4 regions of the Marinomonas sp. GJ51-14 genome follow, and region 2 is predicted to be linked to each of the others. Evidence: predicted binding sites of a transcription regulator. Region 2 holds the regulator's gene; each other region holds the start of a gene.
The links. Region 2 encodes sigma-54, which starts transcription at its own class of promoters, with help from an activator protein. Its sites were predicted from a motif close to TGGCACNNNNNTTGCTNT; they were not measured.
Positions count from the first base shown of each region.

Region 1: a site for sigma-54 is predicted at 1,952-1,969, ahead of hmpA (NO-inducible flavohemoprotein). Genes of this name have one in related genera too.
Region 3: a site for sigma-54 is predicted at 876-893, ahead of glnK (P-II family nitrogen regulator). Genes of this name have one in related genera too.
Region 4: a site for sigma-54 is predicted at 1,797-1,814, ahead of AC0L3Y_RS11925 (ANTAR domain-containing response regulator). Genes of this name have one in related genera too.

Region 1 covers NZ_CM147879.1:1,087,694-1,090,799, forward strand. The annotation lists gene AC0L3Y_RS05355 (DMT family transporter) at 1-198, shown strand, start outside; gene norR (nitric oxide reductase transcriptional regulator NorR) at 222-1,811, opposite strand; gene hmpA (NO-inducible flavohemoprotein) at 2,029-3,106, shown strand, end outside.
Region 2 covers NZ_CM147879.1:2,810,836-2,813,941, reverse strand. The annotation lists gene lptB (LPS export ABC transporter ATP-binding protein) at 1-388, shown strand, start outside; gene AC0L3Y_RS13380 (RNA polymerase factor sigma-54) at 464-1,939, shown strand; gene ptsN (PTS IIA-like nitrogen regulatory protein PtsN) at 1,957-2,406, shown strand; gene AC0L3Y_RS13370 (HPr family phosphocarrier protein) at 2,416-2,685, shown strand; gene mgtE (magnesium transporter) at 2,760-3,106, shown strand, end outside.
Region 3 covers NZ_CM147879.1:598,232-601,337, forward strand. The annotation lists gene AC0L3Y_RS02930 (TIGR02450 family Trp-rich protein) at 1-131, shown strand, start outside; gene AC0L3Y_RS02935 (accessory factor UbiK family protein) at 161-406, opposite strand; gene glnK (P-II family nitrogen regulator) at 952-1,290, shown strand; gene AC0L3Y_RS02945 (ammonium transporter) at 1,329-2,591, shown strand; gene AC0L3Y_RS02950 (GNAT family N-acetyltransferase) at 2,785-3,106, shown strand, end outside.
Region 4 covers NZ_CM147879.1:2,478,360-2,481,465, reverse strand. The annotation lists gene AC0L3Y_RS11930 (CmpA/NrtA family ABC transporter substrate-binding protein) at 1-1,155, opposite strand, end outside; gene AC0L3Y_RS11925 (ANTAR domain-containing response regulator) at 1,152-1,757, opposite strand; gene AC0L3Y_RS11920 (response regulator transcription factor) at 1,956-2,588, opposite strand; gene AC0L3Y_RS11915 (HlyD family type I secretion periplasmic adaptor subunit) at 2,693-3,106, opposite strand, start outside.

The DNA.
Region 1 (3,106 bases), 1.7 Mb from region 2:
AAGTTATTAAACGATATCGGAATGCCATCGACCTTAACTGTGACCTTTTTAATCCCTATTTTCGGGGTATTATGGGGTGTGATTTTCTTAGATGAAATGGTCGGATGGCATACACTAATCGGCGCTGTTTTAGTTATAGCGGGTACAATTAAAACAACAGGCTTCACTTTAAAAACAGTCATAAAACCGACTCTCTGATTTAGTCGGTTTTAGTAAAATGATTACTTCGCAACAACCTCTTTAATAACCCTAATGCCAAGTCGCTTAGCCAGCCGTGCTAAATTGGCTCTATCCATTGACAAATGTTCGGCGGCTTTGGTCCAATTCCCGTTCGTTTTATCTAATGCAGATCGAATCAAATTACGCTGATAAGTTTCTGTTTCTAAACGAAAATCTATTTTTCCTTTCGCTTCACTGGTGTTTTTTGGCATATTGTTTGTTTTATTTTGTATCCTTTCTTTTATTTCTTGGCTTAATTGTAACCCTGTTAAATGAGCAGGTGATATCACAGTAATACCTGTTGGAGTGTCAGCCTTAGCAAACAAAGCCGCACGAGAGATAACATGTTCAAGTTCGCGTACATTACCAGGCCAGCGATAGGCTTCTAATAGCTCTATTGCTGAACTGGATAAGTTTAACTGCTGCAAACCTAACTTACGACGAAAGCGCTCAGCAAAAAAGCCAGCTAATAATGGAATGTCCCCTTGTCGATGGCGTAAAGCAGGAACTTGAATAGGGAACACACTGAGGCGATGGAATAGATCAGCACGAAAACGATGTTCCCTGACTTCAGTTTCCAAATGGCGATTGGTGGCTGCGATGATTCTCACGTCGATTTTACGAACTTGATCTTTACCAACTGCTTGAATTTCTTGGTTTTGAATGGCTCTTAGTAAAGTTCCTTGAACTTCTAATGGTAATTCACCGATTTCATCGAGGAACAAGGTTCCGCCATCTGCAAGTAAAAACTTTCCTTGTCGGTCACGGTCAGCGCCAGTAAAAGCCCCTTTCACATGACCAAACAATTCACTTTCAATTAAATGATGAGGAATCGCTGCGCAATTCACATACACCATAGGCGATGCGGAACGTAATGAAGTTTGATGGAGCATACGTGCTACGAGTTCCTTCCCGACACCCGTTTCCCCTTCAATCAAAATCGCAAAATCAGAAGGTGCTACCAATTTAATCGCTTGATCTAGCGCCTTCATAACATCACTTTGGCCAATCATCTCGCCGCCATCTTTTACTTGGGCTTGTTCATTCATGGCTTGGAGTACGTGTTGTGCTCGCTGTGTTTTATCTTCCAGTTGTTCCATCAAAATGGCTGTATTTAGGGTCATCGCAGACATAGCGCCAATGATTTCTAATGCTCTTGAATCGATATTGTCAAATACGCCCGGTGTAATGCTGTCTAAGGTCACCACACCAATAAGCTTGCCTTCCAAATGCAAAGGTACACCCATGCACGAGTGCACTCTTAAATCATCATCATGGCCAATCACCATTCCGTCATAAGGATCTGGCAATTCTGAGTCAGCAGGAAATCGCACAGGATAATGACCACTACAGATTTCTTTGAGTCGAGGGTGTTCTCCAATAGCAAAGCGCCTTCCCATAAGGTCATCAGACAAACCACGTTGAGCAATCGGTATCAGCACATAGTTGTTGTTCACTAGTAAAACAACCGCATCACAATTGATGGTGGCGCGCACGGCGTACACCAATTGTTCAAAACGATTAGGTTGGGTAACTGCACTAGCAAGGTCGAGCGCAAAGCTAAGTAGGGCGTTGTTTGAAATCTGATTCATAGTGGTCAACTCATCAAGTATATTATGTCTGTGTCATATTGACTCAAAGATAACATATAGACTTTATTTTATATGAGTCTTATTGACTCTTTAAATAACAAATAAAACTTAAGTATATGTTTTTATTGTTTATTTTAAATTGGCACAAAGCTCGCAATAGAAGGGATAAGACATGAACAACAAACGGTTTATTTATCTCATTAATTAAGGAAGCGCTATGTTATCTCAACAACATATAGACACTGTAAAAGCCACTATTCCACTATTAGCCTCTGCAGGTCCAGCGATTACAGAACATTTCTATAAGCGTATGTTTTCTCATAACCCTGAGCTGCAAGACGTATTTAACATGACCCATCAAAAAACAGGACGCCAGCCAGCCGCCTTGTTTAATGCCATTGCCGCCTATGCAACACACATTGATAACTTGGAAGTACTGACAACTGCCGTGATGCGTATTGCTCACAAACACACTAGCTTTAACATCAAGCCAGATCAGTACGATATTGTTGGTCATCACTTGATTGAAACTCTACGAGAATTAGCCCCTGACGCTTTTACCAAAGATGTAGAAGACGCTTGGGTAGCTGCTTACGGACAACTGGCGGAGATCTTCATCAAGATAGAAGGTGATCTTTATGAAGAACGCGCTGCACAGTCTGGTGGCTGGAAAGATTTCCGTCGCTTCAAAGTCATTTCTAAAACACCAGAGTCAGAATTGGTCACCAGCTTTGTTTTCGCACCTGTTGATGGAGGCGCTGTCATTGATTATCTTCCAGGCCAATACTTAGGGGTAAAACTGCATCCTAAAGGCAACCAATACGAAGAAATTCGTCAATATTCTTTGTCTACAGCACCAAATGGTGAAACTTACCGCATTAGTGTGAAACGTGAAGGCAGTGGCGACCTTGCCGGTGTCATGTCTAACTATCTTCATGATCACCTTAATGTAGGTGATGAAGTTGAATTGATGCCACCTGCGGGTGATTTTTACTTCCAAGACAAGCAAAAACCTGTCGTTCTAATTTCTGGCGGTGTGGGTTTAACGCCAATGCAAGCCATGCTGGATACCTTCGCAAAACAAGGTTACGCACAACCAATCAGCTACTTACATGCTTGCGCAGTACCAAGCCAACATTCATTTAAAGATCATGTGAAAGGTCTAAAAACGTCTTTACCGTTGAGCGTACATACTTGGTATGAAAAGACAGATAAAACAGAAGAAGGCGTTTACGAAGGCAACATGATGCTAGAATCCATCAAAAATGATCTACCTATTACAGATGGTGAATTTT
Region 2 (3,106 bases):
ACAACATTCTAGGCTGGAAGACCTTTTAGAAGAATTTCACATTACTCACATTCGGAAAAACCTAGGTATGGCACTGTCTGGTGGTGAGCGTCGAAGAGTTGAAATTGCAAGAGCTGTTGCAATGAACCCCAAATTTATATTACTGGATGAGCCTTTCGCCGGTGTAGACCCAATTTCTGTAGGTGATATCAAACTGATAATCAAACACCTTCAAGAAAGTGGCATCGGTGTCTTAATTACCGATCATAACGTCCGGGAGACACTCGATATCTGTGATAAGGCCTACATTGTTGGTAACGGCTATATCATTGCGTCAGGAGATGCGGATACGGTCATCAATAATGAACAAGTCAAAAAGGTCTATTTAGGTGACGACTTCCGCTTGTAACCCCTTATCATTACTATAGAAAGGGAGTAGTATGCATAACTTGTTCCAATTCACTCAAACAAGAAGAGTTGCTCTATGAAGCAGTCTTTACAATTAAAACTCGGTCAACAGCTGACCATGACACCACAACTGCAACAAGCCATCCGCTTGCTGCAGCTTTCTACGTTAGATTTAAAACAAGAAATACATGAATTCCTTGAATCAAACCCTCTTCTTGAACTAGATGATGACGAACAACTTCATAATGAAATACCAGCCAGCATTGAATCTAAAAGCACTGACACTGTCCTTGATGCAAGTACCAGTGAAGAAGCTCGCGTAGAGTCTGAATGGACGGAAAACATTCCGGAAGAATTATCCATCGATAGTAACTGGGATGACACGTATCAAAGTTCAGCTGCAGTAAGTGATAACAATAGTTATGAGGGTGATAGTGATTTTGAAAGCCGTAATGCTCCAGCAGAAAGCATCCAAGATCATTTAATCTGGCAATTAAACCTAACTCATATGTCTGATAGAGACATTGAAATCGCCTATGCCATTATTGAATGTGTTCAACCCGATGGCTATCTCAGTATATCAACAGATGAAATTTGGGAATCACTTGGCGTTGAGCTAGAAGACTTAGATATAGAAGAAGTGGTTGCCGTGCAGCATCGATTACAACGTTTTGACCCTGTTGGTGTTTGCTCGATTGATTTACGTGACTCCCTATTAGTGCAACTAGAAGCATTTCAAAATCATCCGCTTTATAAAAGCACTCACAACCTTATTGACCATTATTTACCTTTACTGGGTAACCGCGACTTTGTCCAACTAAGCCGCAAAACAAAACTCAAAGATGAAGCACTAAAAGAAGTTGTTGATTTAATCCAGCAACTTAATCCGCGTCCGGGTTCAGTCATTGATGTAGACGATACAGATTATGTTATCCCAGACGTATCGGTGAAAAAACGCAATGGGACTTGGCAGGTGGAACTAAATAATGACGCACTCCCACCGATTAAAATTAACGAAACCTATTCTGCAATGGCCACAACATCAGCCGCAACAACTGAAGATGTAAGCTATATTAAAACGTCTCTTCAAGAAGCCAAATGGTTTATGAAGAGTTTACAAAGCAGAAATGAGACATTATTAAAAGTAGCCAGTTGCATTGTTAGCAGACAAATTGATTTCTTCGAATTAGGTGAAGAAGCAATGAAACCTATGGTCCTTCATGATGTTGCCGAAGAAGTTGGCATGCATGAATCGACAATATCCAGGGTGACAACACAGAAATATATGCACACCCCTAAAGGTATTTTTGAACTTAAATATTTCTTCTCAAGCCATGTTAATACAGCATCTGGAGGAGAATGTTCTTCTACCGCAATACGAGCTATGATTAAAAAGCTTGTTGCTGATGAGCCTGCGAAAAAACCATTAAGTGATAATAAGCTAGCCACTATATTGGCTGACCAAGGCATACAGGTTGCACGACGAACTGTTGCCAAATATCGTGAGGCGATGAACATCCCTCCTTCCAATGAACGTAAGCGATTGATCTAAACGGATACCATTTTAATATGTCATTAAAATCATTATTAAAAGCTGAGCTAGTTTTAGCAAAGCAAGATATTGTTAGTAAAAAACGCGTTCTAGAAAGCTTGTCTGAAGTAGCATCAAATCGCCTCCATTGCGATAATGAAGCCGTATATGATGCACTATTAGGACGAGAAAAACTTGGCAGCACAGGCATTGGTAATGGTATAGCCATTCCACACTGCCGCCTAGAATCAGCAAACCATACTGCAATTGTGGTTATGTCACTACAAAATCCTATTGATTTTGATTCAATTGACAAAAGAGCTGTTGATCTCATTTTTGCATTAATTGTTCCCCCCCATGAATGTGATGAACATTTAGCAACGCTTGCCCAGATTGCTGAACTTGCCCAATCCCCTCAGGCACTAGATAAATTACGAACTGCTCAAACTAATGAAGATCTATTTAATATATTTGAGTCATTAATATAGGACAAATACATGCAAGAAGTGTCTGTTACAATCATCAATAAATTAGGCTTGCATGCCCGTGCCGCCGGGAAACTTGTAGAAACGACCACTCGCTTCTCTTGCGATATCACCATTGAAAAAGAAGGCCGTAATGTAGATGGAAAAAGCATCATGGCAATGATGATGCTGGCTGCTGGTAAAGGCACGGAAATATTAGTAAAAACAAATGGAGAAGATGAAGAGGAAGCTATTAAAGCTATTATTGAGCTAATTAATAATCGTTTTGGTGAAGACGAGTAAAACCTACATGTCAGAAAAAAACGACTTTAGCCCACCTTCAAACGGTCACCGAATCACTCGAATCCGGTACCACAATGCAGATCCGTTATTTACTTAACGGAGCCTTACCCGCACAAGATGTTGCTAGACTATTAGAGTCCTCCCCACCAAAAGAGCGAAAACTTCTCTGGGAGCTAATAGACACAAAAAACGAAGGCGAAGTCCTACAGTATCTAAGTGAAGATATTGGCGCTCATTTCATGAAAAGCATGGATACTGAGCGACTTATTGCTGTCTCTGAAAATTTTGAGAGTGATGACCTCGCCGATTTACTTCAACACCTTCCAGAAACGATTGTAAAAGAAGTACTTGCGTCAATGACCACGCAGGACAGGATGCGAGTAGAAGCACTATTAAGCTACTCAGAAGATTCTGCCGGCGG
Region 3 (3,106 bases), 1.5 Mb from region 2:
CTGAGCTAATTCGTGATGAACAAGACAAAGTCACTGAATGTGTAATTGAGGCTGTCATCAATAAACACCAATATTGCTTGCCTTGGCAATCACTGTCTTCTGCTGATAACTGGAAGCAGGGTTGGAAATAGACAGCAGAACTAAAGCCTACTTATTTAACTTAGCTTTTTGATTCAGCTTCCAGTTCATTCAAACGCGCTTCTAAAGCAACAAGCTTGGTTCGATATTTTGCCAACATGGCCTCTTGCACTTCGAACTCTTCTCGCGTAACTAAGTCCATTTTAGTTAGCGTATTACGAGCCACTTCATGTAACTGAGCTTCGATTTCCTCTTTTGGTAATTTGCCTAATGCCTCTGCCGCTTGCTCTAAACCAGAACCTAGTTGCTTAATAAATTGATCAATCATGTCATTCTCATACGTTGTCTGACTAATACCTAAATAATACACAGTCTTACTTAATAGTGTGCATAGTATAGAGGTCGATGAAAGGTACAAACAAGTCATCTTGTTTATCAATCAGTGATCTAAAGGTTTTCAACAAACAACAAGAGTGCATTTTTGATTTGCCCCATTATTTTCCGCCTCTTTTTTGTGCGAAAACTTTCCATTGAATGAATTTTTTTGATGCAAAGCCCTTAAATAAAGCCAACCTATGATTTTTTAGGCGGTTCTTTTTATTGATTAGAAGCAAGAAGATAAAGTACTTACAAGACAAAACGGCGCAGATAAATAAAGAAGTCGCACTAAATTGAAGCGACATAATATAAAGACAGCCCAATATGCCGCACTAAACAGAGCGATTCACCACTCGTTTTAATTCCCAAAAGCCGACAAAATCCTTACAAAGCCTTTAATCTAAGGACACATCAATAGCTGGCACGCATATTGAATAAAGCTATTTACCTGCGATATGAACAATAAAACTGACTTTATAAAGGGAGACAGTGGGTATGAAGCTTATAACTGCCATCATCAAACCATTTAAACTGGATGATGTTCGAGAAGCACTTTCTGAAATTGGTGTTCAAGGTATCACCGTTACAGAAGTAAAAGGTTTCGGACGTCAAAAAGGCCACACAGAGTTATACCGTGGCGCGGAATATGTTGTAGATTTTTTACCTAAAGTAAAAATCGAACTTGCTATTGCAGACGACATGACAGACCAAGTTGTTGAAGCCATTACAGGCGCTGCAAACACTGGCAAAATCGGCGACGGTAAAATCTTTATCGTTAACCTTGAACAGGCGGTCCGTATTCGTACCGGCGAGACTGGCGTCGAAGCAGTTTAATACTGTTCGAATCTTACAAGCCTTTAGGGGGGCGAAACATGCAAGATCAAATTTTTCACTTACAATATGCCATGGACACCTTTTACTTCTTGGTGTGTGGCGCACTGGTTATGTGGATGGCAGCTGGCTTTGCCATGCTGGAAGCAGGTCTAGTACGTGCTAAAAACACCACAGAAATTCTAACTAAGAACGTGGCTTTGTTTGCCATCTCTTGCATCATGTACCTAGTATGTGGTTATTCCGTAATGTACGGTGGCGAGTGGTTCTTAACTGGTATTCAAAGTGTAGATGTAGATTCTACTCTATCTGACTTTGCCGGTCGTGATGGTGGCTTCGAGGGTGGTTCTATCTACTCTGGCGCTTCTGATTTCTTCTTCCAAGTTGTATTCGTAGCAACTGCAATGTCCATCGTTTCTGGTGCCGTTGCTGAGCGTATGAAGCTTTGGGCTTTCCTAGCATTCGCTGTAGTCATGACTGGTTTTATCTATCCAATGGAAGGTAACTGGACTTGGGGTGGCGGTTCTGTATTCGGTATGTTTAGCCTTGGTGACCTAGGTTTCACTGACTTTGCAGGTTCTGGTATTGTTCACATGGCGGGTGCTTCTGCAGCATTGGCAGGTGTTCTAGTACTTGGTGCTCGTAAAGGAAAATACGGTCCAAACGGCGAAGTACGTGCTATTCCTGGTGCTAATCTACCTCTTGCTACATTAGGTACATTGATCCTTTGGATGGGTTGGTTCGGTTTCAACGGTGGTTCTGTTTTGAAACTTGGCGATATCGCAAGTGCTAACTCTGTTGCTATGGTGTTCTTGAACACAAATACAGCAGCAGCTGGTGGCGCAATCGGTGCACTTATTCTAGCTCGTATCTTGTTCGGTAAAGCCGATCTAACTATGCTTCTAAACGGCGCACTAGCTGGTTTGGTTGCTATTACAGCAGGTCCTGATACACCTTCTGCACTAGGCGCGACTTTAATCGGTTTAGTTGGTGGTATGATAGTTGTTGTTTCCATCCTGACTCTAGACAAGCTAAAAATTGATGATCCAGTGGGCGCTATCTCTGTTCACGGTGTTGTTGGTCTTTGGGGCTTGCTAGCTGTTCCTCTAACAAACGACGGTACTACATTCGGCGGACAAATCGCTGGCGCTCTTACTATCTTCGTTTGGGTATTCGTAACAAGCCTAGTTGTTTGGTTGATCATCAAAGCCATCATGGGTGTTCGTGTTAGCGAAGAAGAAGAATACGAAGGTGTTGACCTTTCTGAATGTGGTATGGAAGCGTACCCTGAATTCAAGAAGTAACTCTTCTAAGATATATTGAGAAAGTTCAAACTGCTTTCTAATCAAGACCCTCGCCTCGGCAGGGGTTTTCTTTTTTCTGCTGTTACATTTTTTAGAGGCTAAACAACAAATTTAACACCCCCATGACACTAATAAGCGCTATGATCACATCAGTATTCTGTTATGCATATATAAACGCCTCAAAGGAGCCAAAATGCGAGAAGACTTACATTTAACTATCCGTAATCTCACCAACAATGATTACGAACAAGTGAAAACGTTAATGGATAAGGTTTATCACGATATTGGCGGGGCTTGGCCTGAACACACCATACATAAGCTCATTAAAGATTTTCCTGAGGGGCAAATTTGCCTTGAAGATCACGGCAAAATTGTCGGTCTCGCTTTGTCTGTTCAAGTAAGCTACCAGCGCTTCAGTAACCCACATACTTATGATGATTTGATCGATCAAAAAGAAAATATTCTAAACGACGATCTAGGCGACGCTATGTATGGCTTAGATGCGTTAATTGCAC
Region 4 (3,106 bases), 330 kb from region 2:
AGCATTTAAACGAATCTCACCTCGAGAAACGGCGCCTAACCACTCAGATTCCTCTACAGAAGAAAGGCGCCAAGCTTGATCTTTTTCAACATCAAGGTTTAACGCTTTGTAATAGAGATCCTGTCGATAAACCTGTTCAGCCACATGGTTTAATGAGTCAAGGTTCCCTAATTGTTGCCAACGGTACATTTGTGCCATGATCCACAAAGCATAGCTTGGTAAAGGTTTATTAATTTCACTACCTGAAAAACGCTGATACGCTTCCATCGGCCAATCAAACTGACCTTTTGGCTTAATAACACTAAAACCATAAACCAATTGTTCAACCGTACAATTTAAATAATCTGGATGACTTAATATGCCTAATAACTCAGTCTGATTTTCTTCATTATCGACCCAAGTACAAGCCTTCTCTAACGCCCTAATAATCGCCAAATGAGCAGATTCATTTTGCTCTGCCCACACAGAATTCACACCGAACACTTTCTCTGGTGTACTCCCCCAAATTTCATAACCGGTTACCAACATATGACCAACACCTTGTTCAACCGCAAGGCTGTTCCAAGGTTCACCAACACAATAACCATCTATCTCGCCAGATTTTAATGCATCAAGCATCTTAACCGGAGGCACAACTGTAATTTGCACATCATTGTCTGGATCAATTCCAACACGACTTAGCCAATCTCGTAATTGATAATTATGCGACGAATAAGGGTAAACAATGGCAAAACGCAAAGGCGCAGCTTGTCCATCACGACTATCGATTAATTTTTTAAGTGCTGCACCGGTACGAATATCAGCAGATGAATCTGAATAATCTTGAAGCTGATCATATAAAGCATTACCAATGGTTATGCCGTTTCCGTTATGACTAACCGTAAAGCTGGTTTGCATTGCTTTTTTAATCGTACCTATTCCTAAAGTGGCAGCAATCGGCATTGAAGCCAGCATATGAGCCCCATCTAACACGTTAAACGCGACCTTATCACGAATACTTGCCCAAGAAGCTTCTTTCGAAAGCACCACATCAACACCTTCATGAGCGAAGAAGTTTTTTTCTTTTGCTATCACAAAAGGTGCACAATCAATTAAGGGAATAAAACCAATGCGAACAGGCGCACATAGAATAGAATTTTCTTTCAGTAGATTCACTTTACACCTCCCATTAGATCCATTACTGATATGATATTTCGGGCAACGTCTGTCATACGTTGACTGCGATCCATAGCCAGTTTTCTTAATGCTTTATAGGCAGCGGGTTCATCACATTGTTGATGTTTCATAATTAAACCTTTCGCTTTATCTATAAGCTTTCTATCTTCCAGTTGGCTTTTTACCGATTCTAATTCAGACCTAAGCGCCTGAAATTCACGAAACCGTGCAATAGCAACTTGCAACAGCGCTTTTACACTTCCGCTATTAACGCCATCAACGACGTAGGCACTGACGCCTGCTCTAATTGCGGCCTCAACATGTCGTGAATCATCTTCTTCGGCAAACATAACAATAGGACGAGGGTTATCTTGGGTAAGACGTGACATGTTTTCCAACATATCACGATCAGGAGATTCAATATCAATAATAACCATATCTGGCTGATATTGATTAACAGCTTCCGTTAGATTTTTAGCGTTTTCAAGCCGTCTAATGACACGATAGCCACTGTCAGTCATTGCTTGTTCAACAATGGCTGCTCGGGCAGGTTCATTATCAACAATCATCACTGTTAATTCTTTTTGCGGGGGCTCTGTCATGGTGCATTCTCTTAAAAAAGCGACTAATACACTTAGATAACTGCAAAATATGCGCCATTAAGAAACACTGGTATTAAAAATAAAGACAACTAAAAGCCCTATCAAAAGGCTTTAATTGAAGAAAGGATCGAAGGATTTCTAATCGACTAAAGAATAACGAACAAAATAGGTGCAACCACCTATCTTGAAAGAACCAAATCAGAGCGTTTGATCATTACTTTGCGCCAACAAGCCTAAAGCCAACCTGTCCTTGGTGTTGGTCTTTTTGAAGATGGAGGTTAAATGTGCTTTTACAGTACGTTCTGTAATACTCATCTCAACAGCAATTTGTCTATTTGATAGACCTTTCGCAATAAACTGAGCAACACTCAATTCACGCTCTGACAAATCTTCTAAATCATTATGCTGAACATTCATCGCTGTTGCTGCTGATTGAAGAATCAGCTGCTGAATAAAGGTTTTTCCTCCCCATATCTCACCAGAATCAACAACAGACAAAACCAAATCTAATTGTTCACGCCCAATATAAGGCGCACATTGACCACTTACACCAACAGAAAAAAGTCGTAATGCAGCTTGCTGGCTAGACTGATTAGGAAACACTATAATTTTTTGATTAGGAAAATCTAGACATAAAGAAACCACGTCCTCGACTTTTTTCGAAAAAGCATCATCACTTAAGTAAACAAAGCAGTATTTAAATGATGTTTTCTGAAGAGATTTATGTAAATCGTCAAACTTTTCAACGCGCTCTAGAAAATCATTGGCGTTAATTACTTGGTTCCAATGTTTCCATACAGCTTCGTCAGTGTTCCAACACAGTATTTTCAAAATAAGTCTCGTCTCATCAAATACGACATAAACATTTTATCTAACAAATAAAAGTAAAATGTTAACTTTTGTAACTATTCATAGAACTTACATTATTTTTGTAACTATCTTTCACGAAGCGCATTTTGCTTGGCTTTCAAAATAGGTTTAAGCAAATAGTCTAATAAAGTTTTCTTGCCTGTAATTATATCTACTGTCGATTGCATACCTGGAATAATAGGCAAAGGGGCCTCTTTAGTACCTAAGTAGTTTTTATCAGTTCTGACTCTTACCAGATAAAAACTATTACCCTCTTCATCTAAGATAGTATCCGCACTGATATTTTCAACTACACCATGTAAACCACCAAAAATAGCAAAATCGTAAGCTGAAAGTTTCACCACAGCGCTAAAGTCAGGTTGAATAAAACCAATATTTTCTGGACGAACTTTAGCCTCGATCAACAATGAATCTTCAATAGGAACAATTTCCATCAAGTTCATACCAGGCTTAATAACACCACCTACTGTATTAATTTG